2 regions of the Priestia sp. YIM B13552 genome follow, and region 1 is predicted to be linked to the other one. Evidence: predicted binding sites of a transcription regulator. Region 1 holds the regulator's gene; the other holds the start of a gene.
The links. Region 1 encodes Rex, which represses fermentation and respiration genes when NADH is low (regulators of the CRP and FNR family bind a similar motif). Its sites were predicted from a motif close to TTGTGAAATATTTCACAA; they were not measured.

Region 1 (4,771 bases):
AACTTCGGCTACTAATTTAGCACCCATATTTTCAAATGCGTCTTCTAATTCGATTTCTTTTGCAATTGTTACACCGTCATTTGTAATAAGCGGTGAACCGAATTTCTTTTCTAATACAACGTTACGACCTTTTGGTCCAAGCGTTACTTTTACAGCATTTGCTAATGTATCTACACCACGTAGCATTGCGCGACGTGCTTCTTCGCTAAATTTAATGTCTTTTGCCATGTTCTTTGACCTCCTCAAGATGTTCTTAATAATCTATTTTTTACGTATGATAAGTTTGTGGTTAAAATTAGCCGATTACAGCTAAAATATCGCTTTCGCGTAAAATTAAGTATTCAGTACCTTCGTATTTCACTTCAGTACCCGCATATTTTGAGAAGATGATACGATCGCCCGCAGCTACTTCTAAAGCTACACGCTCACCGCTTTCTAATACTCGGCCTGTACCAACAGCAACAATTTTACCCTCTTGTGGCTTTTCTTTTGCACTGTCCGGTAACACGATACCGCTTGCTGTTTTTTCCTCAGATTTTACAAGTTCAATCACTACGCGATCACCTAATGGCTTTAACAAGTGAAACAACCTCCTCAAATAATATGTTTGCATTTTTATTAGCACTCAACCTCAACGAGTGCTAACACAATTATTATATTAAAACAAAGTGGGTTTTTTTTGCAAGTATTAAACAAAAAAAATTTAAAATTTACGAAAACTACATATAATAGTCTTAGATTTCGACGATTTTGAGAAATAAAGCATTCTTTTCTCTGTTCAATAATATGTATGTTACAATACGAGCAAGAAGAAATTACTAACTTTACAGTACTTCTTCGACATATATACATAAAAACCTTTTAAAGGAGTATAGAAGATTGGAAAAACGTTATTGGTATGTTATCCTCACCTACATCCTTATGCAGTTTTCAGGAGTTGTTGGTATACCGCTGTTAAAATTAACAGGAATGTTTGAGCAATATCCAGTTCGAACAGCGAATGTCATGCTTTTGACTTATTGGACCATCATCAGCTTTATCCTTGGTTTACTTATTGTCTTACTGCTGCTGCGTCGTGACATGTCCATGCGTATAGAACATGCTGGAAAAACGATTGCTGTTGTCTGGTCAGTCCTTGGGGTGTTTCTCGCTATGGCTGGTCAAGCTGTAGCAGGTATGATCGAACACGCTCTTGGCATTACCCAAGTATCTGAAAACACACAAAATATTGTTAACCTTGTTAAAGCAACACCGTTCCTTATTGTCGTTACGTCTGTTATTGGACCAATTCTAGAAGAGATTATTTTTCGAAAGATTATTTTCGGTTCTCTTCACAAACGATATAATTTCTTTATCTCTGCATTTATTAGTTCCCTTATTTTCGCTGCCGTACACTGGGATTTTAAACATTTGCTCGTGTATACAGCCATGGGATTTGTATTTGCATTCCTTTATGCAAGAACAAGACTAATTATTGTACCCATTATTGCTCACGTGTTGATGAATACAATCGTTATTTTATCTCAAACTATTTTTGCAGATAAAATTATAGAAATGCAAAAGCAAGCAGAACAAATGCAGTTTATTTTTGGAGGCATGTTTTTATGAAGAATATCCCTTTAACACGAGGGTTTATTTATATTATTATGGGGATTTTATTCACCTACCTGGCTATTCAAAATGCTCAGGAAACCGTGTGGAACTTCCCTACGATCTTATTTGCACTCGTAGCCGCATTCGATTTCAGATTTGCGGTTCGCATTTTTATCTTGCACTATAAAATTAAAAAGTTGCAGCAGCACTATAAAAATCAAGATGATTCATCTAAATAAAAAAACCACTGTTTCAGTGGTTTTTTTACATACTAACATCTTCTTTTTCTTGCTCTGCCCTTGCCTTTAACACTTTGCGATACGAAATGCGGGAAATAATGATGCTGATTTCATACAAAATTAAGAGCGGCACTGTCACCATCATGTGCGAGAGCAATTCTGGTGGTGTAATAAGTGCGGCAATAACTAGCAGTACGAAATAGGCATACTTTCGAATTTGAGATAAAAACATAGGCGTGATAATTCCTAATCGCGTCAAAAACATGACGACAACAGGAAGCTGAAACAACAGCCCAAAAGGCAGTGTGAGCTGCATTAAAAAAGAAAAGTATTCATTAATGCCAATCACTTGGTTTACATTCAGCTCATCAGAAACGCGCGTCATAAAATCGACGACAAATGGAAACAACACAAAATAAGAAAAAGAGACACCGCCGATAAAGAGAAAAATGGAAACAGGAATATATCCAAGCGTTACCTTCCGCTCTTTTTCATATAAACCAGGACTAATAAATGCCCAAAGTTGATACAGTGCAACAGGAGCTGCAAGTACACAGCCGATAATAACAGCAAACTGCATATAAATCTTAACTGGATCTGTTAGCCTAAATGCATTCATCGTTAAATTTTTTGCCTCATCAGCATGCTGTAAATAGACAATAACTTTATCCGCTATAAAAAAGCCGCCAATTGTGGCAATGACAAAGAAAAATAAAACAATTAAAATGCGTTTTCGCAGCTCTCCTATATGATCATATATTGACATTTCTTGTTCGGTCATACTATGATCACCCTTTTACTCTTTGTCATCTACTTGACGCTGTTTATCTTTTTCACGATCTTCTGAGGCACCGCTAGCGGCATGCTTAAACTCTCTAAGCGTTTGCCCAACTGATCTTCCTAGCTCCGGTAACCGTTTCGGTCCAAAAATAAGCAGTGCTACAATCGCAATAATAATCCAACTGCCTGCTCCAATCCCCATATTCCCACTCTCCTTATTAATTTAGACTTAAGGAAATCGTAACACAGTCCATCTTATTCAACAGGATAATTTTTCAAAAAGTAGACAAGCGACTGTAATTCTACAGCCAGATCAATATGATGCAGTCGAATCTCATCCGGTACGTTTAAGCGTGCAGGAGTGAAGTTTAGAATCCCTTTAATTCCGCAATTCACTAAACGATCGGTAATTTGCTGAGCCACAGTGGCAGGAACGGTTAAAATCGCCACTGAGATATCATCACTCATATAATCTTCCAATTGGTCAAGGTGATAAACCGGCACGTCGCCTACTTTTGTACCGACTTTATCTTCTATCACATCAAAAGCGCACTCAATTTTGGTGTTATTATTTTTAATAAAATTATAATTTAAAAAGGCCGTTCCCAGATTCCCTACGCCAATAAGTGCTACTTTCGTTACTTCATCTTGGTCTAACGTTTTACGGAAAAATGTAAGTAAATAATTCACATTGTAGCCGTATCCCTTTTTCCCTAATGCTCCAAAGTAAGAAAAATCCCGGCGAATAGTAGCAGAATCAACTTTCACTGCCTCACTTAACTCCGCTGACGAAACACGCTGTTTACCAGAAGCATGCAAGTTTTTTAAAAAACGATAATAAAGCGGCAATCGTTTAGCCGTTGCTTGTGGTATTTTTAATTGTTCAGTGTTCACGTTGTACCCCCTCAGTTCATGTATGTCATTACTAACATTTTCAAGTCATATTGCATTACCTTTCACAAAGCATCAACCGCTTTGAGGTAGCGCTTCCAATTCTCTCTCTTTTCTCTTGTTTTATATATACTCCGCTTCGCACCCCGACGGCTTTTGTCTATCCAGCACTACTTAAAGTCGGTAGCTAGAACGAAGTAATTAGCTCTTCAAAGGATCCGTTTGTTAGTCATGACGGGTTTTCTACATCCATCATATATAAGTTCAGAGATGCACTTATCTCTTATTTTAACATAGTATCCTGTATAAAATGTGCAGGTAAAATCATTTTATTTCATGAATCAAAACATTCGCTTCATCATTTGTCCTTGTCTCTCTACAAATTACAAACGCTTGTAGGAAGAACTTGTAGTTGAAAATATGTTAAAATACACTATGGATATACTACTAGAGGTGAAAAAATGATTATTCTACAATTGAACGGTATTACAAAATACTATGGGGCAGAACCCATTTTATCGAATATAAAGTTAGAAGTACAATCAAAAGACCGCATTGCCCTAGTGGGACGAAACGGTGCTGGTAAATCAACTTTATTAAAAATTATTGCTGAGCAGCTTTCTTATGACAGCGGAGAAATTATTAAACCTAAAGGTGTTTCCATTGATTATATGGGACAAGATACAGTTCTTGAGTCAACACTCTCCATATGGGAAGAAATGATGACGGTCTTTGCTCCGTTAAAGAAGATGGAAAAAGAATTACGTACGCTTGAAACGAAGATGGGCGATCCAGACATTTTTAATGATTCAGTTCAATACGAAAAACTAACCAAAGAGTACGATCAGCTTCAAGTAACGTTCAAAGATTTAGGCGGCTATCAATATGAAGCGGATACACGATCTATTCTTCACGGTTTCCGTTTCTCAAACTTTGACTATAGCACCCCTATTTCCTCCTTGAGCGGTGGACAAAAAACGCGCTTGGCTCTTGCAAAACTGCTTTTAACAAAGCCAGACTTGCTTGTTCTGGATGAGCCTACCAACCACTTAGATATTGAAACTTTAGCATGGCTGGAACAGTTTCTGCAAGGGTATGAAGGAGCTATTTTAATTGTTTCACACGATCGTTACTTCCTTGATAAGGTCGTAAATCAAGTGTATGAAGTCACACAAAAAACAACGGTCAAGTACACGGGCAACTACTCTAAATACCTTGTACAAAAAGCAGAGCGATATGAAAAAGAGTTGCGTCAGTACGAAAAGCAG
Region 2 (4,771 bases), on a different contig from region 1:
CATATCATTAAATAAATGAGTAAGCTCACCAATTTCATCTTTTGACTTCGTCTTCACCTGAACCGTTAAATCGCCAGCTGTTACTTTGGCTACTTCATTTTTCAAGCGGCGAATCGGATTAGTAATGATTCTTGAGAAAAAGATGGTTAACACTACTGATAATAAGATGCCAATTAACGCAATCCAGACAATAACAGTCAGTAAATGATGAGCGCTTGAGAGCATTTCATTATAAATAAAGGCATTTCCTATCTTCCAATTCGTCCCTTCGAGAGTATCATATGCCATCACTCTCTCTTCACCTTGAAAGGTATACTTCATGAAATCTCTACTCCGGTCTGCTTCGTACATTTTTTTCATAAATGGCTGATTCATTAAATTTTTTCCAGCTTCTGTTGGATGAACGAGCGCTGTGCCATTTTGATCAAATAAAAATGCATACCCACCGTGATTTACTTCTGCTTTACCTACAATGTTTTTTAATGCATCTAAGTCTAAATCAGTAGCTATAACGCCCAGCACATTTTTAGTATCTGGATCTAAAATAGCCTTTGCAATTGTCACGACCGTCTTTTTGGTTGCTGCATCTTCATATGGATCCGTATAAATAACCTCATTAGGTGATTCTACCGCTTGTTTGTACCACACCCTTGAAGTCGGATCATAGTTTGAACCAAACTCTTGTTTAGGAACAGAATACATTCCTTTATTTTTAGTGCCTATGTATTCAAGTGCCAGATTTGGATACTTTTCTTTAAACTGTGTAAACTCTTTTTGAACTGTGTTCCATGTAAAATACGGATTTTTCTCTTGGTTTGTTTGATCTCCTTCCTGCTTAACAAAGTTAACAATTACATCGTTTTCACTATACGTCAGCAAAGAACGACTATACATGTCTAAGTACGTATGAATCGTTTCTTTTAACTCTTTCACTTGACTTTGAGACTGAATTTCTACATCTTTTTCTATTTGTGTTTTGGTAAATTGATAAACAGCCCCTGAAACAACTAATAATAAAATAGCTATAAAAATACTAAAAAATACTACGAGCTTTGCACTTAACCTCTTCATTCCCTCACCCTTCTACAAAAATCTTTATATTACTAATAACGGCTTTTTATTTTCATTTTTGAAGAAGTTTTTGTGATTTATTTCAAATTCCCGCAAAATAAAACCAGCGCATCCTTTCATAACGAAAGAACGTGCTGGTTTTATTTTTGCTTTTCGTATGCATCAGGTTCAATATGAACAAGCGTATCTTTAATTTGATGCTCATCGTTCATCATATGTTCAATTTGATCAGCAATTTCATGGCTTTTGATAACATTTAAATGGGGATCTACTTTAACAGTTACATCGATCACGACTTGGTTACCAAGCTTACGCGCTTTCACATCTTCTACTTCTTTTACACCTTCTACAAGCTCGATGCTTTCTTTGTAGTGCCCTAACTTTTCTTCATCAAATCCGTCCGTTAAGGAATGAGCCGCTTCTTTAAAAATTTCGATGGCTGTTTTACAAATAATAATTCCCACAGCAAAAGCAGCTACCACGTCCAGCCAGGGCAGACCGAACTGTGAGCCAAAAATTCCCACAACAGCCCCTATACTCACAAGTGCATCAGACAAATTATCTTTAGCAACCGCATATAAAGACTGGCTATCAAGTTTTTTAGCAAGCTTAATATTATATCGGTAGACACCACCCATAACAGCAGCCGCTCCAAGACCTACCCAAGCAGCCAGTAAATTAGGCGCTTCAGATTTGTCCATAAATAATGACTGACCCGCATCGACCAATACTTCTAGTCCGATGACCATCATGATAAAAGAAGCAATAAGTGAAGAGATATGTTCCGCTCTGGAATGTCCATAGGGGTGATCATTATCGCGAGGTTTTTTAGAAATCTTTAAGCCGATTAAGACGGCAATTGATGCAATAATATCTGTAACATTATTAAGACCGTCGGCTTTTAATGCAGAGGAAGCGGTGATACCCGCAATGATAAGTTTACATGTCGATAAAAAGATATATGATAAGATACTAACCCAAGCGCCTTTTTGGGCTTGCTCATAGTAATTCTCCATCCCTTCCACTCCTTTATTCAAAATAAGCAAACTTAGTGTAACAAATGGATTTCGTGTGGGTCTATAGAAACATTATTGGCTGCTAACATACAAATAGAGAATGTTAAACTCTTTAGCTTTCTGCAAAACAAGTTGCCTTTACTCAACACTTTAAACGTTTAAGATCTTTCTAAATGTGGCACTTCATGTAGAAGGACATTTTTTTAAATCGCCCTGTAAAATTGTTTACTATTTTTTAAGGGTGTGATTTTTATCACAGCCGAGGGTATTTATTCTTGTTACACTAACATTGTGAAAAACATCACAAAATAAAATTCAAAGGATGATACAAATGAAAACACAATTTACACCAAAAACACGAAAAGTTGCCGTTATCGGAACTGGTTTTGTTGGCTCAAGCTACGCTTTTTCAATGGTGAATCAAGGTATTGCCAATGAATTAGTGTTAATCGATATGAACAAAGAAAAAGCAGAAGGTGAAGCACGCGATATCAATCATGGAATGCCATTTGCCACACCGATGAAAATCTGGGCTGGAGATTATAAAGACTGTGCTGATGCTGATTTAGTAGTTATTACAGCGGGCGCTAATCAAGCTCCAGGGGAAACACGCTTAGATCTAGTTGAAAAAAACGTTAAAATTTTTGAATGCATCGTAAAAGATATTATGAACAGCGGATTTGACGGCATCATTTTAGTGGCAACAAATCCAGTTGATATTCTCGCACACGTTACACAAAAAGTATCAGGATTACCAAACGAACGGGTAATTGGTTCAGGAACGATCCTTGACACAGCTCGCTTCCGCTACTTGTTAAGCGACTATTTCGAAGTAGATTCTCGCAACGTCCACGCTTATATTATGGGGGAACATGGAGATACGGAATTTCCTGTTTGGAGCCACGCGCAAATTGGCGGTGTGAAGCTCGAACATTTTATCAATACTGCCGCTATTGAAAAAGAACCCGATATGCAGCATCTATTCGAACAAACCCGCGATGCGGCTTACCATATTATTAATCGAAAAGGAGCGACTTATTACGGAATTGCAATGGGGCTTGTACGCATTACCAAGGCTATTTTAGATGATGAAAATTCTATTTTAACAGTATCTGCTTTATTAGAAGGACAATACGGTATTTCTGATGTGTATATCGGCGTACCAGCTATCATTAATAAAAACGGCGTACGTCAAATTATTGAATTGAATTTAACTCCTCACGAACAGCAACAGCTCGAGCACTCTGCTAGCATTCTTAAGCAAACTCGCGACAGAGCTTTTGTGTAACATCTAAAGATTTTTGCGGGGGACTCCCCCGCTCCCTTGTTTTAAATATGTAGTAGAGGTGTATGAATATGACGTGGACTCAGGTATATAATCCGTTAGATAATATTTGGCTTTCTGCACTAATTGCACTCATCCCCATTATCTTTTTCTTTATTGCTTTAACTCTTTTGAAATTAAAAGGACATATTGCTGCCGGTATTACGGTGCTTCTTTCTATGATTATTGCTATTTATTTTTATGATATGCCTGCCTCAATGGTTTTAGGAGCCACAGGCTATGGGTTTCTGTATGCACTTTGGCCCATCAGCTATATTATTATCGGAGCGGTGTTCTTATACAAGCTAACTGTCAAAAGCGGACAGTTTACTACCATCAGACAATCTATTATTTCAATAACCGATGACCCCCGCTTGCAAATGCTGCTTGTTGCTTTTTCCTTTAATGCTTTTTTAGAAGGGGCAGCGGGATTTGGGGCTCCAATTGCCATTACAGCAGCGCTTTTAGTTGGACTTGGGTTCAAACCGTTAAAAGCAGCGGCGCTATGTTTAATTGCTAATACAGCTTCAGGAGCGTTTGGTGCCATGGGGATTCCTGTTATTGTCGCAGGACAAGTATCTGGCATAGATCCAAAAGAAATTGCTCATTTTCTTGGGACGCAGCTTCCGATTATTTCTTTTCTTATCCCTTTTTTACTTGTCTTTATTATGGATGGGATAAAAGGATTAAAAGACGTATGGAAAGCAACGAGCATCACAGCCGTTTCCTATGCACTGACACAGTATTTAACTGTTACATACATCGGCCCTGAACTTCCAAATATCACATCTTCTATTGTGAGTTTGCTTGCTCTTGCTTTTTATATTAAACGAACAAGCCCGGCAGCAGCTAAAAGCTTCAGCCTGTCACCAAAACAGATTTTAAAGGCTTGGTCTCCTTTTATTCTATTAACGATACTCGTTACGGCTTGGAGCATTTCTTTTGTCAAAATAATGCTTGAACATATGAACCTGCTTATTAACGTCCCATTTTTACACAATCACGTAATTAAAGCAGCGCCTTTAGTAAAAGATCCTACGCCTTACGCTGCTGTCTTAAAAATAGACGTATTTGCAGCAACAGGTACAGCAATTCTTATTGCTTGTATCCTTTCAGTTTTCTTGCTTAACGTATCGCCAAAAGTGGCATGGACCACTCTTTTAGAAACCGTAAAAGAATTATCAAGACCTATTATTACTATTATGATGGTCATTGCTTTTGCTTTTATTTCAAATTATTCAGGACAGTCTTCTACACTTGGATTGGCGCTTGCTACATCAGCTGCTTATTTTCCATTTTTATCTCCATTTCTTGGCTGGATCGGCGTATTTCTAACGGGGTCTGTCGTATCAAATAATGC

Region 2: ACFX40_RS24500 (L-lactate dehydrogenase) is a predicted target of Rex. The motif match lies at 2,377-2,394, and genes of this name have one in related genera.

Annotation. Positions count from the first base shown of each region.
Region 1 is NZ_JBHZOU010000017.1:4,323-9,093, reverse strand. Features, by position in the region: gene groL (chaperonin GroEL) at 1-228, opposite strand, end outside; gene groES (co-chaperone GroES) at 296-580, opposite strand; gene ACFX40_RS27260 (CPBP family intramembrane glutamic endopeptidase) at 880-1,608, shown strand; gene ACFX40_RS27255 (YdiK family protein) at 1,605-1,832, shown strand; gene tatC (twin-arginine translocase subunit TatC) at 1,858-2,613, opposite strand; gene tatA (twin-arginine translocase TatA/TatE family subunit) at 2,629-2,814, opposite strand; gene ACFX40_RS27240 (redox-sensing transcriptional repressor Rex) at 2,868-3,506, opposite strand; gene ACFX40_RS27235 (ABC-F family ATP-binding cassette domain-containing protein) at 3,965-4,771, shown strand, end outside.
Region 2 is NZ_JBHZOU010000009.1:47,685-52,455, reverse strand. Features, by position in the region: gene ACFX40_RS24510 (methyl-accepting chemotaxis protein) at 1-1,071, opposite strand, end outside; gene ACFX40_RS24505 (cation diffusion facilitator family transporter) at 1,212-2,087, opposite strand; gene ACFX40_RS24500 (L-lactate dehydrogenase) at 2,419-3,375, shown strand; gene ACFX40_RS24495 (lactate permease LctP family transporter) at 3,438-4,771, shown strand, end outside.